DNA from 2 places in the Bartonella tribocorum CIP 105476 genome. Region 1 is predicted to be linked to the other one. Evidence: predicted binding sites of a transcription regulator. Region 1 holds the regulator's gene; the other holds the start of a gene.

Region 1 (7,899 bases):
TTTTACATCAAATCGACGTGAAATATACAAAAGTCCAGGGTGACTGCCCTGTGTGATTTGGCGCCATGTGACGGAATGAAGATCTGGTTTTAGGAAAGCACCCTTTTGAGAACTTAAAATATTCCAAGCAAGGTGAAAAGCTAATGTCGCCTTTCCAATCCCATATTCCCCTTCAAATAATAATGCATGATGCAAACGCTCCTCTTTAAGCATTTGTGTCAAAAAGTGACGAACATCCTCATGACCAAAGCTAATATTATTCTGGGACGGAGATAAAATTGTATCAATATCATCATATTGTCGTAAGGTATTTACATCACTCATGAAAGCTTATCCAACAATACCTGATGACAAATATTTTTTATTTGATGCGCAATGACTTCCACTGAACCCGTTGCATCAATGACTCGAAATCTATGCGGTTCCTGTTTGGCCAATTGGAGAAAAGCTTGACGCCTTTGTTCTTGAATTTCCAACGGTTTTTTTTCAAAATAATCGATTTCTTCAGTTTTTTTTCTTCGTAAATTTGCACGCTTTATACCACACGCTGCTGGCATATCTAATAAAAATGTTAAATGAGGCATGATACCATTAAGTGCAATACACTCTAAAACAGAAAGAAGAGAAGAATTGACTCTTTCATTGAGCCCTTGATAAACGCGTGTAGAATCAATAAAGCGGTCACATAAAACGATTTTACCTTTTTGCAAAGAAGGCGCAATAATTTCGGCAACATGGTCGGTACGTGCCGCTGTAAACAAAACAGCTTCAATCAACGGTCCATATTGTTGTACCTTCCCTGATAACAAAATATGTCGGATTGCTTCTGCTCCTGCCGTTCCTCCTGGTTCTCGTGTTGTAACAACATCATAACCTTGGTGAGAGAGATATTCAGCAAGTAAAGAAATCTGCACTGTTTTTCCTACCCCGTCCCCTCCTTCGAATGTAATAAAATAACCTGACACGTATGAACCTTAATCTTATTAGCGCGTAACTACAAATATTTCCGTAACCATCCAATTGTTATTTCATAGAATGCATCTTTTACTTTTGTAAAGAAACTTCCTTTCTGAACATTCTCTTCGGCAAAAACTGGTTTTTCCAAAAGAATCTTTTTATCTTCTAAAATTTGAATGACGCCAACGGATTGCCCTGAAACGATGGGAGCTTTCAATGGACCATGATATTTAATTTTTGCTTTAACGTTCACTCCTTTTTCATTTGAAAGCATAAAACTTATCGGTTTTTTGACAATAAGTGGAACAAAATTTTTCTTTCCACCATAAACAGAAGCAAGACCAACCCTTTCTCCTTTTGTGAAAATCGTCTTGAGATCAAAAGCCGTTATTCCCCATTGAAGAATGCGTTCTATTTCCGTTGTATGTTTTTTACCATCTTGCAAACCATTGATTGCTAAAAAAAGACGCCGATGATTTTTATAAATGGTAGCAACCATTGAAAATCCTTCTTTTTCGCTGTAGCCAGAACCAAATCCTTCTACACCAATTTCCTTAAAAATAAGAGGGTTTTTATTCCGTTGAAAAATATTGTTCCACGTAAAATGAGGCTCACGATAAAGTGCATAATAATCTGGATATTCCTGAACAATATGACGCGCCAATATAATCATATCACGTGCTGTTACAAATTGTCCCTCTTCGGGAAGCCCTGTTGCATTAACAAAATGACTCTGAGATAATCCAATTATTTTAGCACGCTGATTCATCAGCTGTGCAAAATGGTCCTCATCTCCTGATATTCCTTCAGCCAGAATAATAGCAGCATCATTTCCATTGACAATAATTAATCCACGCAAAAGATCAGAAATATTGATTTCTGTCTTTATTTTTGCAAACATAGTGGTTGTACCGGAAGGTGCCCCACCCTTACGCCAAGCATTTTCACTAACCTTGAATTTTTGGGTATTCTTTAACAATCCTTCTTTTAATTGATGAAAGACGACTTCCGCCGTCATCAATTTTACTAATGAAGCAGGAAAAAAAGAAGTACACTCTTGTTTTTCATAAAGTATTGTCTCTGTATTATCATCGAGTAACAACACTTGTGAGGCAGAAATTTGAAAATCTTGCGCTCTCCCCCACGTGTTAAATGCCAATATCCCCCATAAGCTCAATAAGATCCTTAATGTTGTATACATATAGCCGCTCCTCCCGTTCAAAGATCAGCATAAAAAACCATTATATAGGAAAAAAATTTCTTATTTCCGCAAATTGAGGAATTCTTGACAACTCAAGAAAAGGTTTTATTTTCATTCAGCATGAGCAAAAGTAAAATGATATACTTTTTATGTTTTATATTTCTAGTACATTGATTTATTTATGATAAAATTTTACTTCTTTAACTTTAAGCTGACAAAAATACTATAAGACTCTCTCATCATCTCACTTCTTTGAAACAATTAAAATCGCTTTTTTAACATTCATAAGAAAAGTTAGTATAGGGGGAAGGATTACTAAAGAGAGAGTAAAAATACTTTTTATAAATCTCTTAAGTCTAAAGGATTATTGAAAAAACATAAGAGCTTTGCATAAATGTATGATGGTATCGGTTTATATCTTCATACGTGTAAAAAATGATGCCTAATGGCTTAATAGTTCTACTATTCACAAACGCTGTTATAAAATGGGTTTGAGAATCATACATGCCTCTTTAAAATGAAAAATGAGCACGTGTGAATTGGCAATACAAAAAGTGTATTTATTTGACGGTTTTTAATTTACGTGAAGGGGGTTACTCCATTAAGAAATGGATAAAAAAGCGTGAACCATGCGTAATCTCCTGATAAGGTACTACTTTGTATGCCTTCAAAGACTGCAAAGCCGAATTAAAAGGAAATGTCTTTCCGCTTTTTAGACTTTACATTCTTTTCCAATCAGATTGTATAGTTGTTTTAAAGTACACAAACAGACTCACACAGTCCGCTTACCCTCATTTGGAAAAAGCTGTGACAGCAGAAAAATACACACTTTATCAGCAAGCACTGCCATACAGGAAGATCTGGATAATGGATTGGAGAGACATATTAAATTATTAAATAATAACGCTCACCCTCGACTTTTTTATTTGAAAAAAATATTGATTAAAAATCAATACATTGTTCCTTAAAACAATTGTAGCCAATTGACTTTTGTTCTTTTGTTTGGCTTATTTATAGACGCAACTTGATCGAATGGTACCGGCTTATCAACCATAATAGGACCAATTTCTGGTAATTTCACTACAACGGTTTTATCGCTTTGCTCCTGTGAAACAGAAACTGTTTTAGCTAATTCTTCTTTGTTTCCTGTATTGCGCTCCTTGAACAAAACAGTTTCCCTTTTTTTCAAAACATTTTCTGACGCTAATGAATATGAGGCAGAATTTCCAGGAGTATAAGAGGCCATTAAATATGCACCATCATAGTAGCCAATGGGTGCTTCAGAAATATATTCCACTTTAACATCTGCAACTCCCCTATCCACATAACCAAGTATTGCTGCAGCTTGCCTTGATAAATCAATGATACGGTCTTTCATAAAAGGTCCACGATCATTCACTCTCACAATGAGTGAAGATCCATTTTTCAAATTAGTAACACGAGCATAGCTAGGTAAAGGCATTGTAGGATGAGCAGCAGTCAGAAGATTCATGTCATAAATTTCACCGTTGGCCGTTAAACGTCCATGAAAATCTGAACCATACCATGATGCTTCGCCAACACGTTTATACGTTGGATCATTTTCAGGATAATACCACTTTCCTTTTATTTGGTAAGGTTTACCAACAACCGCCCGCCCACGCTTTTTTTCTTCTGATTGATTTTTCCTATTGGGCATTTGTTTCGGTAGAACAGAAGTATTTACGTCAATTGGTTTATTCTGATAGGAATCTTTTACTGAAAAATGCATAGTTTCGCTTGCACAACAAGACACCAATGACTGAGAAATAACGATCATGGAAAATAATTGAAATGTCGGTTTAATAATAGAAGTAAATTTCTTTTTACTATTTGAAGGCATCTATTCAGTCCACTTATTTTTGTTAAGTACTACTGTAAAAACCACGTCACGCTTTTTGTACGCGAGAGGAGAGTTCACGTTTTTAAATGATATCCCTCGCGCATACACCACCCTTGAATTCGCTCCTTTTATCAAAAAATTAACACATTGTTAACCATTTTATAATTTTCATAAGAAATAAATGTACTATATAGAGATGTTAAAAAATAAAAAATAGATAAATCAATATGTTATAGAAAATCATATTATAATATAAACTGTGAATAAGTATAATGATTTTACCAGCTTGGTTCATGTAATACAGCGGCTATTAAAAAAAACATGAATTGCGAAAACGAGCGGCCACATGCGCTATCAACGCAGGTCTAGTTGTATCGCAAGTTTAAAGCACTTTTGGATTAGATAGGAGAGCATTCTATACCAAAACAGCTAATCACAAATGATTAGTTATAGAATCAACCAAAAAATTGAGACAGTCGAAAAACTAGATATAATCAAAGCAGAAAACATTCTCAAACTTTTCTATAGTATTTAAAGTTGGTGAGCGCGCAGGGATTCGAACCCTGGACCTACTGATTAAAAGTCAGTTGCTCTACCAGCTGAGCTACGCGCTCTCACACAAGCTATCCAGTTTGCAGAAAGTGAAAGGAACATACGGTTGACTTTTCATTTGGTCAACACCTTTTGAAAAAAATATTATTATTTTTTCCAGTTATCAATAATTTTCCGTTTTTTCTCCTTTCCTCGTCATCGTATAGCTACCCTTTGATCTTCTTTTTGAAATCTCGATAGAGAAGTAATCTAACTATAAAAATATTTCATAGATTCGAAGTGCTAAAATTACAAGAAATAAGCCCCTCTTCATCCACACATGGGCTGTTGAGAATCATGGGTAGAGCGGAAAAATACTCCTTACTATAGTTCATTTTTATATCTTTATGTTTAGTTTTCAATTTTCAAATATAAATAGAGGTTTGTAATATAACATTTTGATTTATAATAATTTATTATTCTCTTATCTCAATAAAAGGAGAAGAATAAAACGATTAAAAAAAATGAAAATGCCTCTTGTATTTCCTTTCAATAACAAAAAATTATCGCAACATGAGGGTTGGGCAAAATGGTATGGTGGTATAGACTGTTGAGATGTGAAGATAGCGTTGCCCAATAGATTTTATGTTATTTACAAGATCATTTTGATAGAAGCAGGCATATCGAGAGATATCTTTTTAAAAACAAATATGCGAATAAGTAACAATGTCATCTTAAAGATGTGACTTTTAGTTACGTACAATGATTCTAAGTACATATAAAGTGATCCGTTACGCTATTGCAAGAATGTATTCTATTTAACTTTTTATACGAGAAATGACAAAATACGTAGATATATTAAAAAAGTAGAAGGATAACACTCCGATCATAAAATTTAGTGTAGGATAATTCAGTCAGAGCTATGAAATATTTTCATATATTATTTAATATTAATATAGTTTTATAATATATAAACAATATTATTGATAAATTTATTAAAGTAAAATTTTATAATTATCATACATTAAATATGTCTCTAAATAAACATATTGCTTAATTAACTTGAATTATAAGATCAAAAATAAAGCAAATAATTTTGATTTAGCGAAAAAAAATTGTAGAATTATTATATATACACGTATTTTTTACTGTAATCTTTTTTTATTCTTTTGATTGGAACATTGAATGCTGACATGTAAACAATATGAGTTACTCTTGTTTATTCACAATCATATAAAAGAAACTGGTGTTCCTCCTTCTTTTGAAGAAATGAAAAATGCTTTAGAACTTTCTTCAAAGTCAGGCATTCATAAGCTCATTATAGCCTTAGAACAACGAGGTTTTATACGTCGTTTGCCCAATCGTGCTCGTGCAGTGGAGGTGATTCGACTTCCTGAGAAAATAACATTTAATCTTTCTCTAGCACGTAAGATTTCTCCCAGTATGATAGAAAAAAATAAAAGGGAAATATCAAAAAACTTGATTAATTCGGATAACTTTGAGGCAGAAGAAATAAAAAATATCACTATTCCCATTATGGGACGTATTTCTGCGAGCGTTCCCGCCTCTGCTATACAGCAACAAACAAGCACACTGTCTCTCCCACACGATATGGTTAATACAGGTGAGCACTATGCATTAGAAGTTAAAGATAATTCTATGGTAGAGGCTGGTATCCTTGATAAAGATACGATCATTGTGAAACGACAAAATACAGCAATATCAGGTGAAATTATTGTCGCGTTTATTGATAAAAAAGAGGCAACATTAAAACGTTATCGACGCAAAGGAACCTCTGTTGCATTAGAAGCCGCGAATCCTCACTACGAAGTACGTACATACAAATCTGATCGTGTAGAAATACAAGGCAAACTTACCGGCCTTATTCGCAAATATTAAAGAACAACCCTATTTATAGTACGCTATACATATGCCAATAAAATGCAGTAAAAAACTATTGAGTATTTTTAAATATTGCACCACACGCAATTGACTTTCTCCCAACAGCCAAAGGATGCCGCCCAATTTGGTTTATAAACAATCCAAATTCTTATTGAGCAGGTCTTACTTCTCCTCTTCCCTTTTATGTTTTTTACTGATGCAAGGCTAGACAAGTAAGCTTAAAATATTCACTACGTACTCTAAAAAGAACTTGAATGCTTTGAAGGATTCTGTCTTATATCATCACCCATCAATGATGATATTTTACAGTATAATAAACTAAAATCGTATGCATGTATAAAATATTGTAGAAAAAAATCAAATAAATTTGTAACAGTTTATTATGTATAAAAATAAAGAACATTTTTTACTTTTGTAAGTCAATAAAAGCGGAACTCAGTCGTTCATAGTAATTATAGGATTATCATGGTAGCTCCTCGTATTAGTTTTGTCTCTCTCGGATGCCCAAAAGCACTCGTAGATTCTGAGCGAATTATTACAAGCCTCCGGTCTGAAGGGTATGAAATTTCGCGTCAACATCAAGGAGCTGATGTCGTTATTGTAAATACCTGTGGTTTTCTTGATTCTGCTCGAAAGGAATCATTAGCCAATATTGATGAAGCGCTCAAAGAAAATGGCAAAGTTATTGTGACTGGTTGTCTTGGTGCTGATCCTGATGTTATTCGTCAAACCTATCCAAATGTATTAGCTATTACAGGACCACAAGCTTATGAAAGTGTTATAGAAGCTGTTCATACAGCAATTCCTCCAATTCATGATCCTTTTCTTGATTTAGTTCCTCCCCAAGGTATTCGTTTAACACCTCGCCATTACGCCTACTTAAAGATTTCTGAAGGATGCTCTAACAGGTGTAGTTTTTGTATCATCCCTACGCTGCGTGGTGATCTCACTTCACGCCCCATTAGTGACGTTCTTCGCGAAGCTGAAAAACTCGTACAAGCGGGTGTAAAAGAACTTTTGGTTATTTCACAAGATACGAGTGCTTATGGTATTGATCTTAAATATCTCGAAAATTCTTGGAAAGATCGTACAATTAAAACAAAGTTTTTTGATCTTTGTCGCGAACTAGGGGATATGGGTATTTGGGTACGTATGCATTACGTTTATCCTTATCCCCATGTGGATGAAGTTATCGAACTTATGGCTGCAAAAAAAATTCTCCCTTATCTGGATATTCCTTTTCAGCATGCATCACCGACTGTTTTGCGCCATATGAAACGTCCTGCTCTTATGGAAAAAACAAACCGTAGAATTGAAAAGTGGCGAAAAATATGTCCAGATCTTACTTTGCGATCAACATTTATTGTTGGTTTTCCTGGCGAAACAAATGAAGATTTTAATATGCTGCTAGAATGGCTAGAAGATGCAAAAATTGAACGCGCTGGAT
Region 2 (7,899 bases), 350 kb from region 1:
CAATGCTTCTGGAATTTTTCGGCCCGGAGATATCTTACGTGTTGTAAATGGCCATAAAATTCAAACAGTTCATCAGTTGAAAAAGGTTCTTATGCAGACGCGTTCACGTACTTGGCAATTGGAATATGAACGTGATGGTATGTATATTCGCCAATTTATTCGTTGAGGTTTTTTTGAAGAAAGATTTTTTTACTTCGTCGTTTGATCCTAAAGTTAATAAAAATCAGCCACTTGCAGAAAGAATGCGTCCTTGTTCTCTCAATGAAGTTGTGGGACAAAAGCATTTAATTGGAGAAGATGGTTTGCTTTCACGGATGGTGGCAGCGGGCTCAATTGGATCGCTGATCTTTTGGGGACCTCCAGGGACGGGAAAAACAACAGTTGCACGCTTGTTAGCACTTGAAACAAATTTCGCGTTTGAACAAGTTTCTGCTATTTTTACAGGCGTTTCTGAACTTAAAAAGATTTTTGAAGTTGCACAGAGGCGTTTTATGTCTGGGGATAAAACGCTTCTCTTTGTTGATGAAATTCATCGGTTTAATCGTGCACAGCAGGATAGTTTTCTTCCTGTGATGGAAAATGGTACTGTAGTACTTATCGGTGCAACGACCGAAAATCCTTCTTTCGAACTTAATGCTGCTCTTCTTTCGCGTGCACGGGTTTTAACATTTTTTTCTCATGATCATGAAAGTTTAGGCATGCTTTTGAAGCGTGCTGAAGAGGTGGAAGGAAAGCTTCTTCCCTTGGATGATGGTGCTAGAGACGTTTTGATAGGGATGTCTGATGGTGATGCACGGGTAGCATTGACATTAGCAGAGGAAGTTTGGTCTGTTGCGCGCTCGGAAGAAATTCTTGATGCTGGTGCTTTGCAAAAAGTTATCCAGCGTCGTGCACCTATTTATGATAAAGGACGAGATGGACACTATAATCTCATTTCAGCGTTGCATAAATCTGTTCGTGGCTCTGATCCTGATGCGGCACTTTATTATTTAGCACGTATGTTAGATGCTGGTGAAGATCCTCTCTATATTGGGCGAAGATTGGTTCGTATGGCTGTTGAAGATGTTGGTTTGGCAGATCCTCAAGCTCTTGTCATTTGTAATGCGGCAAAAGATGCTTATGATTATTTAGGATCACCAGAAGGAGAGTTGGCTTTGGCACAGGCATGTCTTTATGTTGCAACTGCACCAAAGTCGAACGCGACATATCTCGCGTATAAAGCAGCACTGCGTTGTGCACGCAAAAATGGTTCTTTACCGCCTCCTAAACATATCCTTAATGCAGCGACGAAATTAATGAAGGAAGAAGGGTATGGAGATGGTTATTGTTATGACCATGATGAACCAGATGCTTTTTCAGGACAAGAATATTTTCCTGAAAAACTTGGGCGACAGAGTTATTATAAACCAGTTGAGCGTGGATTTGAGCGTGAAATTGTGAAACGTCTTGAATGGTGGAAACAATTGCGCCAAAAACGTAAAAATCAACAATAGAATTTGAGTTGAAGCACATTTTTTATTGATCTTGGATTTATTTTTTATCCCTCATGTCACCGTATGAACAAGTTAGTTTATATTTTAAACACTTGTTGCATTGTTCGTAGAACAATTTTTTTTGAAACGCATATCTTTTTATGGATTCATAATTTAAGAAATCTGTCATTCAACTCTTAAAGCTGTTTTATTTTTGTGATTTTAATTTGAGTAAGATATTAATTTATATTGATATTTAACTGTTTTATATGTTGAATGAGAGCCCCCAAATACCGTATGATCCTCTCATTCCAAATCTAATCAATCAAAACCATTCGCTTGTACGTTACAAGCGGGATTAACGCGTGATAAAAACTGTACAATAAAAAACTAAAATGACCTTATGAATCGTTTCAAATATCATGAGTTGTCGCAATATTAGAGGCTGGAAAAGTATGCCATGGTGTAAAGATGCCGTACTGAGTTGTTCCAAGCATAAAGATGTTGGTGCTCAATGGATTTTACAGTATATCATTTACGGGCGTTATCACGAAACGGGGGTGACGAGCGTTGAAAGATGTTTTTTTTCCAACCAGTGCGTGGATATGCAACACAAAGGTGTTCTGTTCTTTGATGTAATAGGGGGTTGTTTTTATTGATGATGTGTTTTGTGTGATTAAGGGAAGAATTTTTTCTTTAGGGGCTTAACTAAAGGGGGAAGGAGAAAGGTTAAACATTATGTTGAAATTTAAATTGTTGCTTTTCTAGAGAGAGATAAATGTGTTAACTTGCTCTCCTATAGAAGTATTATTTTATTTGGATTCTATGTTGTGTCATAAAACAAAGAGGGCCAGTTCTTTATTTTGATGGTCATGATATGTTATAGACATAACGTGGGGATAGAGATGGGAATAGTCTGTGAACATCTAAACTCAAGGCTTTAGTTAAATTAAAAGTACAGTGTACACTTTGAAGTGTTAGATTATTATGAATCGGTCAAGGATATAATCGTGGATAAAACAAAAGCTCTCGATGCTGCTCTCTCACAAATTGAACGTTCTTTTGGTAAAGGCTCGATTATGCGTCTTGGGCAAAAAGAGCAAGTTGTTGAAATTGAAACAGTTCCAACAGGGTCATTATCCTTGGATATTGCTTTAGGGATTGGTGGGTTACCGAAGGGGCGTATTGTAGAGATCTATGGACCAGAAAGTTCTGGGAAGACAACATTGGCTCTGCATGCTATTGCTGAGGCACAGAAAGGGGGAGGAATTTGTGCTTTTATTGATGCTGAACATGCGCTTGATCCTATTTATGCGCGTAAGCTTGGGGTTGATTTAGAGAATTTGTTCATTTCTCAACCGGATACCGGTGAACAGGCATTGGAAATTACAGAGACGTTAGTTCGTTCTGGTGCCGTTGATGTGCTTGTTGTGGATTCTGTTGCAGCTTTAACACCGCGAGCAGAAATTGATGGTGAAATGGGCGACGCTTTACCAGGATTACAAGCGCGATTGATGAGCAAAGCTTTGCGAAAACTTACGGCTTCTATTTTTCGTTCTAACTGTATGGTGATTTTTATTAATCAAATTCGCATGAAAATTGGTGTGATGTTTGGTTCGCCTGAAACAACTACAGGGGGAAATGCTTTAAAGTTTTATGCTTCTGTTCGTTTGGATATTCGCCGTATTGGGTCTATTAAAGATCGGGATATGATTGTTGGCAATCAGACCCGCGTTAAAGTTGTGAAGAATAAGTTGGCTCCTCCCTTCAAACAGGTTGAGTTTGATATTATTTATGGGGAAGGTATTTCCAAGCTAGGTGAATTGATTGATTTAGGAGTCAAAGTGGGTATCGTGGAGAAATCTGGCTCGTGGTTTTCTTATAATTCTCAACGTTTAGGGCAGGGACGTGAAAATGCGAAGCAGTTTTTGCGCGAACATGCGGAAATAGCGGCAGAAATTGAAACGGCTTTGCGTCAAAATGCAGGTTTGATTGCGATTGAATTGTTAGAAAATGCAGGGTCAGAAAATACAGAAGGCGATGAAGTCATTTGATAGAGCGTTTTTTCGTCTATAATTTTTTCATTTAAGATTTTTTCTGTTTTTATTTGTTTAAGTTTTTTAATATACAGCCATTTTTTCTCAATTTTTTTGAACAAATAGTCCATTCTTTGATTAAATTGACTCCATGCGTGGCAAAGAGAATATTTAATGAGAGGGATTTTTCTTTTATGGTTTTATGCGGTATTCTGCAGGTGTATATATGAATAGTGTTAATAATATCCGGTCAACATTTTTGGATTATTTTCATCGTAATGGGCATCAAGTTCTTTCTTCTAGTCCACTTGTTCCACGCAATGATCCTACACTTATGTTTACAAATGCAGGGATGGTGCAGTTTAAAAATGTTTTTACTGGACTTGAACAGCATCTTTATAAAAAGGCTACAACGGCACAAAAATGTGTTCGTGCGGGTGGAAAACATAATGATCTTGATAATGTTGGTTATACGGCGCGCCATCATACATTTTTTGAAATGCTGGGTAATTTTTCTTTCGGCGATTATTTCAAAGAAGAAGCCATCTTTTTATCATGGGATCTTTTAACAAAGGAATTTTGCCTCCCAAAAGATAAATTGTTGGTAACCGTTTATCAGAGTGATGATGTTGCTGCTGAATTATGGCGTAAAATCTCAGGTCTTCCAGATGAGAAAATCGTTCGTATTGCGACAGCTGATAATTTTTGGGCGATGGGTGATACAGGTCCTTGCGGTCCTTGTTCGGAGATTTTTTATGATCATGGTGATGAAATTTGGGGTGGTCCTCCTGGAAGTATGGAAGAAGATGGTGATCGCTTTATTGAGATTTGGAACCTTGTTTTTATGCAGTATGAGCAGCTTTCTAAGGAAGAGCGTGTTGATTTGCCTCATCCTTCTATCGATACCGGTATGGGGTTAGAGCGTATTGCTGCTGTTTTACAGGGTGTTCATGATAATTATGACATTGATCTTTTTCGTGTATTAATTGGAGCATCAGAAAAGATAACAGGGATTAAGGCAACGGGGGATTTTGTGGCGAGCCATCGTGTTATTGCTGATCATCTTCGCTCATCTGCATTTTTGATTGCGGATGGTGTTCTTCCTTCCAATGAGGGAAGGGGATATGTTTTACGTCGCATTATGCGTCGTGCTATGCGTCATGCGCATCTTCTTGGTGCTAAAGAACCTTTAATGTGGCAGCTTTTGCCTGCTCTCATCTGCGAAATGGGACAAGCTTATCCCGAATTGGTGCGAGCTGAATCTTTGATTTCGGAAACTTTAAAATTAGAAGAAATACGTTTTCGTAAAACGCTTGAACGGGGACTAGGTTTGTTAAATGAAGAAAGTGCCAAGCTTAAGGAAGGGGATCATTTAAATGGTGAAGTTGCTTTCAAGCTTTATGATACCTATGGTTTTCCACTTGATTTGACGCAGGATGTGCTTCGGCGTCGTGGAATATCTGTTGATGTTGATGCCTTTGATAAAGCAATGGAACGCCAGAAAGAAGAAGCCCGTGCCCATTGGTCTGGTTCAGGTGAAGCTGTAACAGAGACAATTTGGTTTTCCGTTCGTGATCAGGTAGGGGTTACAGAATTTTTAGGTTATGAAACAGAAAAAGCTGAAGGTATTATTACAGCTCTTGTGTGTGATGGTAAAATTGTTGATGAGGTTTCTTCAGGGCAGAAAGCTATTCTTGTGCTAAATCAGACTCCTTTTTATGGTGAATCTGGTGGGCAAATTGGTGATAGCGGTATCATTTCTGGTGAAGATTTTATTTTTGAAGTGCATGATACTCAGAAAAAAGCTGATGGTGTTTTTATTCATCTTGGAAAAGTTAAATCTGGTCATGCCAAGATCTCTGATTGTGTGCAATTAACCGTTGACGTTGTGCGTCGTAAAAAAATCCGCGCCAATCATTCTGCTACCCATTTATTACACGAGGCTTTACGTCAAGTATTGGGATCTCATGTGACTCAAAAGGGTTCTCTTGTATCGCCAGAACGGTTGCGTTTTGATTTTTCGCATCCAAAATCTGTTTCTTTGGAAGAATTAAAAAAAATAGAAGATTTAGCCAATGAGATTGTTTTGCAAAATAATAAAGTGACAACGCGCCTCATGGCTGTCGATGAGGCAATTTCTGAAGGAGCAATGGCACTCTTTGGGGAAAAATATGAAGATGAAGTTCGCGTTGTTTCTATGGGGGCGCCACTTGAACAGGGAGGATTAAAAAAGCATTGGTCAATTGAGCTTTGTGGAGGGACACATGTGGAAAGAACAGGCGATATTGGCTTGATTCATATTGTTTCTGAAAGTTCGGTTTCAGCTGGGGTGCGGCGTATTGAAGCTTTAACAGGTGCAGCAGCGCGTCTTTATCTTTGTCGCCAAGATGTACGTATCCGTGAAATTTCCGATCTTTTAAAAACTTCTTCTTCTGATTTAGAAGAACGGGTGAGGAGTTTGCTTGATGAGCGTCGTAAATTTGAAAAAGAGTTGAATGATGTACGCAAGAAAATGGTGTTGAATGGGAAAATAACAGAAAGTGGTCAAGGTGATATTACCATCATCAATGGACTTTCTTTTATGAGACACATTGTCAAAAATATTTTGCCACGGGATCTTAAGGCACTCGTTGATGCTGGGAAAAAACAGATTGGGTCTGGGGTCGTTGCTTTTATCACTATTTCAGAAGATGGAAAAGGGAGTGCTGTTGTTGGTGTTACGGATGATTTAACGGATAAACTCAATGCTGTTGATCTTGTTCGTATTCTTTCAAATGTGCTTGGTGGTCAAGGTGGAGGTGGCCGTTCTGATATGGCGCAGGCTGGTGGTCCTGACGGGAACAAAGCTAATGAAGCCTTTGCAGCACTAAAAGATTTTCTTGAAAAAACTTAAAAAATAAAAACCTTTCTCATAAGTGTTTTTTACATTTTTATGTTGGAAGAGCGTTTAAGAATTACGAATATCTGTCTGGTGTATTGGCTGAAATGCCGATACCGTCTCATTGAGAGAGAGATAAAATCGTAAGGATGTAAAGATAAAGAAACAGTGTTCGTTAGCGAGATGATTATGCGATGCTTCATTGCTTTTGTTTATCTTCATGCTTTTTTGTGAGATAGATAGATCATACCTTTTATGAAGAATAGTATCTATTATATTGGTTTTAAAAGAAATCTCTCTCTCCTTTTTCAAAAGAGGAATTGTGAAGAGGATAACGCAAAATTTATTGCATAACAGTTTTTTTTAGCTTATGAAGTTATAGGTTATCGTTTTCTCGCTTTCAGATTGCTTAAATTATTGCTCGCTCTTCATAAGAAGTCCATTTTTTTAGAGTCGTTTTATTGGTTCCCTTTGTGGATTGTGTGTAAGAGAAAAGTTTTTTATTGCAAATTACAAAACGTATATTAATGATATAAATCAATTAAATACTGCATAAAACTAAATATTTATATTAATTTAGGTTTTTCTATGTGCTATTTATTGCCGCATTAAAAATAGATTATGGCATTCTTAGAATTTTTTTCATTTAAACGAAAAAAGCATTTTTGCAATGTCTTGCATTGAGATATTTTTTTGCATGAGGTTTGTGAAGAGTGTGATTTTTATGATGCTATGGCTTCATGTAAGGGGATGATGTTTTCATTTTCTCCTTCTCTTTCTGGTGGTGTGATTGCTAAACCGCTTGCTTTTAAAAATTCAGAAAAACGGCCTCCTTTATCGATCAATTCTTGAAAGTGTCCTTTTTCAATTAAGGAACCATTTTCCAGAAAGAGTATCATATCAGCATTGCGTACTGTTGAGAGGCGATGTGCTATAATGAAAGTGGTGCGGTTATGGCTTATGCAATCAAGAGCCTCTTTGACACGTGCTTCTGTTTCAACATCAAGAGCACTTGTTGCTTCATCTAAAATAAGAATAGGGGCATTTTTTAAAACAGCGCGTGCAATTGCTAAGCGTTGTTTTTCTCCGCCTGATAGTTGAGATCCTCGTTCGCCCACCATTGTGTTATAACAATCAGCTTTTTTTAGAATAAAATCGTGCGCTTCTGCTATTTTTGCTGCTTCACAAAGTTCTTCGTTTGTTGCATTTTCTTTTCCTATTGAGATATTATCACGAATACTACGGTTGAAAAGACCCGCATCTTGAAAAACTGTTGCTAGAGAGTGGCGTAAAGATTCGCGATTGATCGAGCTTATGTTTATTCCATCAATGGAGATATGCCCCAAAGTAGGGTCGTATACGCGCTGCAACAGATTGATTAATGTTGTCTTTCCAGCCCCTGTTGGTCCTACAATCGCAATCGTTTGTCCTGCTTTCACTTCAAAGGAAATGTCAAAAACACCTTGAGAAGAATTTGGGAATTTATAAGTAACGTGATGAAATTGTATGGCTC

What was found. The regulator LexA, encoded in region 1, represses DNA repair genes until DNA is damaged. The targets are predictions, from matches to a motif close to TGTTCNNNNTGTGTTCNG.
Region 2: a site for LexA is predicted at 2,340-2,357, ahead of recA (recombinase RecA). Genes of this name have one in related genera too.

What each region holds. Positions count from the first base shown of each region.
Region 1 covers NC_010161.1:1,232,672-1,240,570, reverse strand. Annotated here, with positions in the region: gene BTR_RS05535 (DNA polymerase III subunit delta') at 1-324, opposite strand, end outside; gene tmk (dTMP kinase) at 321-965, opposite strand; gene BTR_RS05525 (D-alanyl-D-alanine carboxypeptidase family protein) at 995-2,158, opposite strand; gene BTR_RS05515 (septal ring lytic transglycosylase RlpA family protein) at 3,123-4,019, opposite strand; tRNA gene BTR_RS05510 (tRNA-Lys) at 4,558-4,633, opposite strand; gene lexA (transcriptional repressor LexA) at 5,736-6,449, shown strand; gene rimO (30S ribosomal protein S12 methylthiotransferase RimO) at 6,918-7,899, shown strand, end outside.
Region 2 covers NC_010161.1:1,583,984-1,591,882, reverse strand. Annotated here, with positions in the region: gene BTR_RS07120 (DegQ family serine endoprotease) at 1-166, shown strand, start outside; gene BTR_RS07115 (replication-associated recombination protein A) at 174-1,493, shown strand; gene recA (recombinase RecA) at 2,483-3,526, shown strand; gene alaS (alanine--tRNA ligase) at 3,735-6,401, shown strand; gene BTR_RS07095 (glucan ABC transporter ATP-binding protein/ permease) at 7,109-7,899, opposite strand, start outside.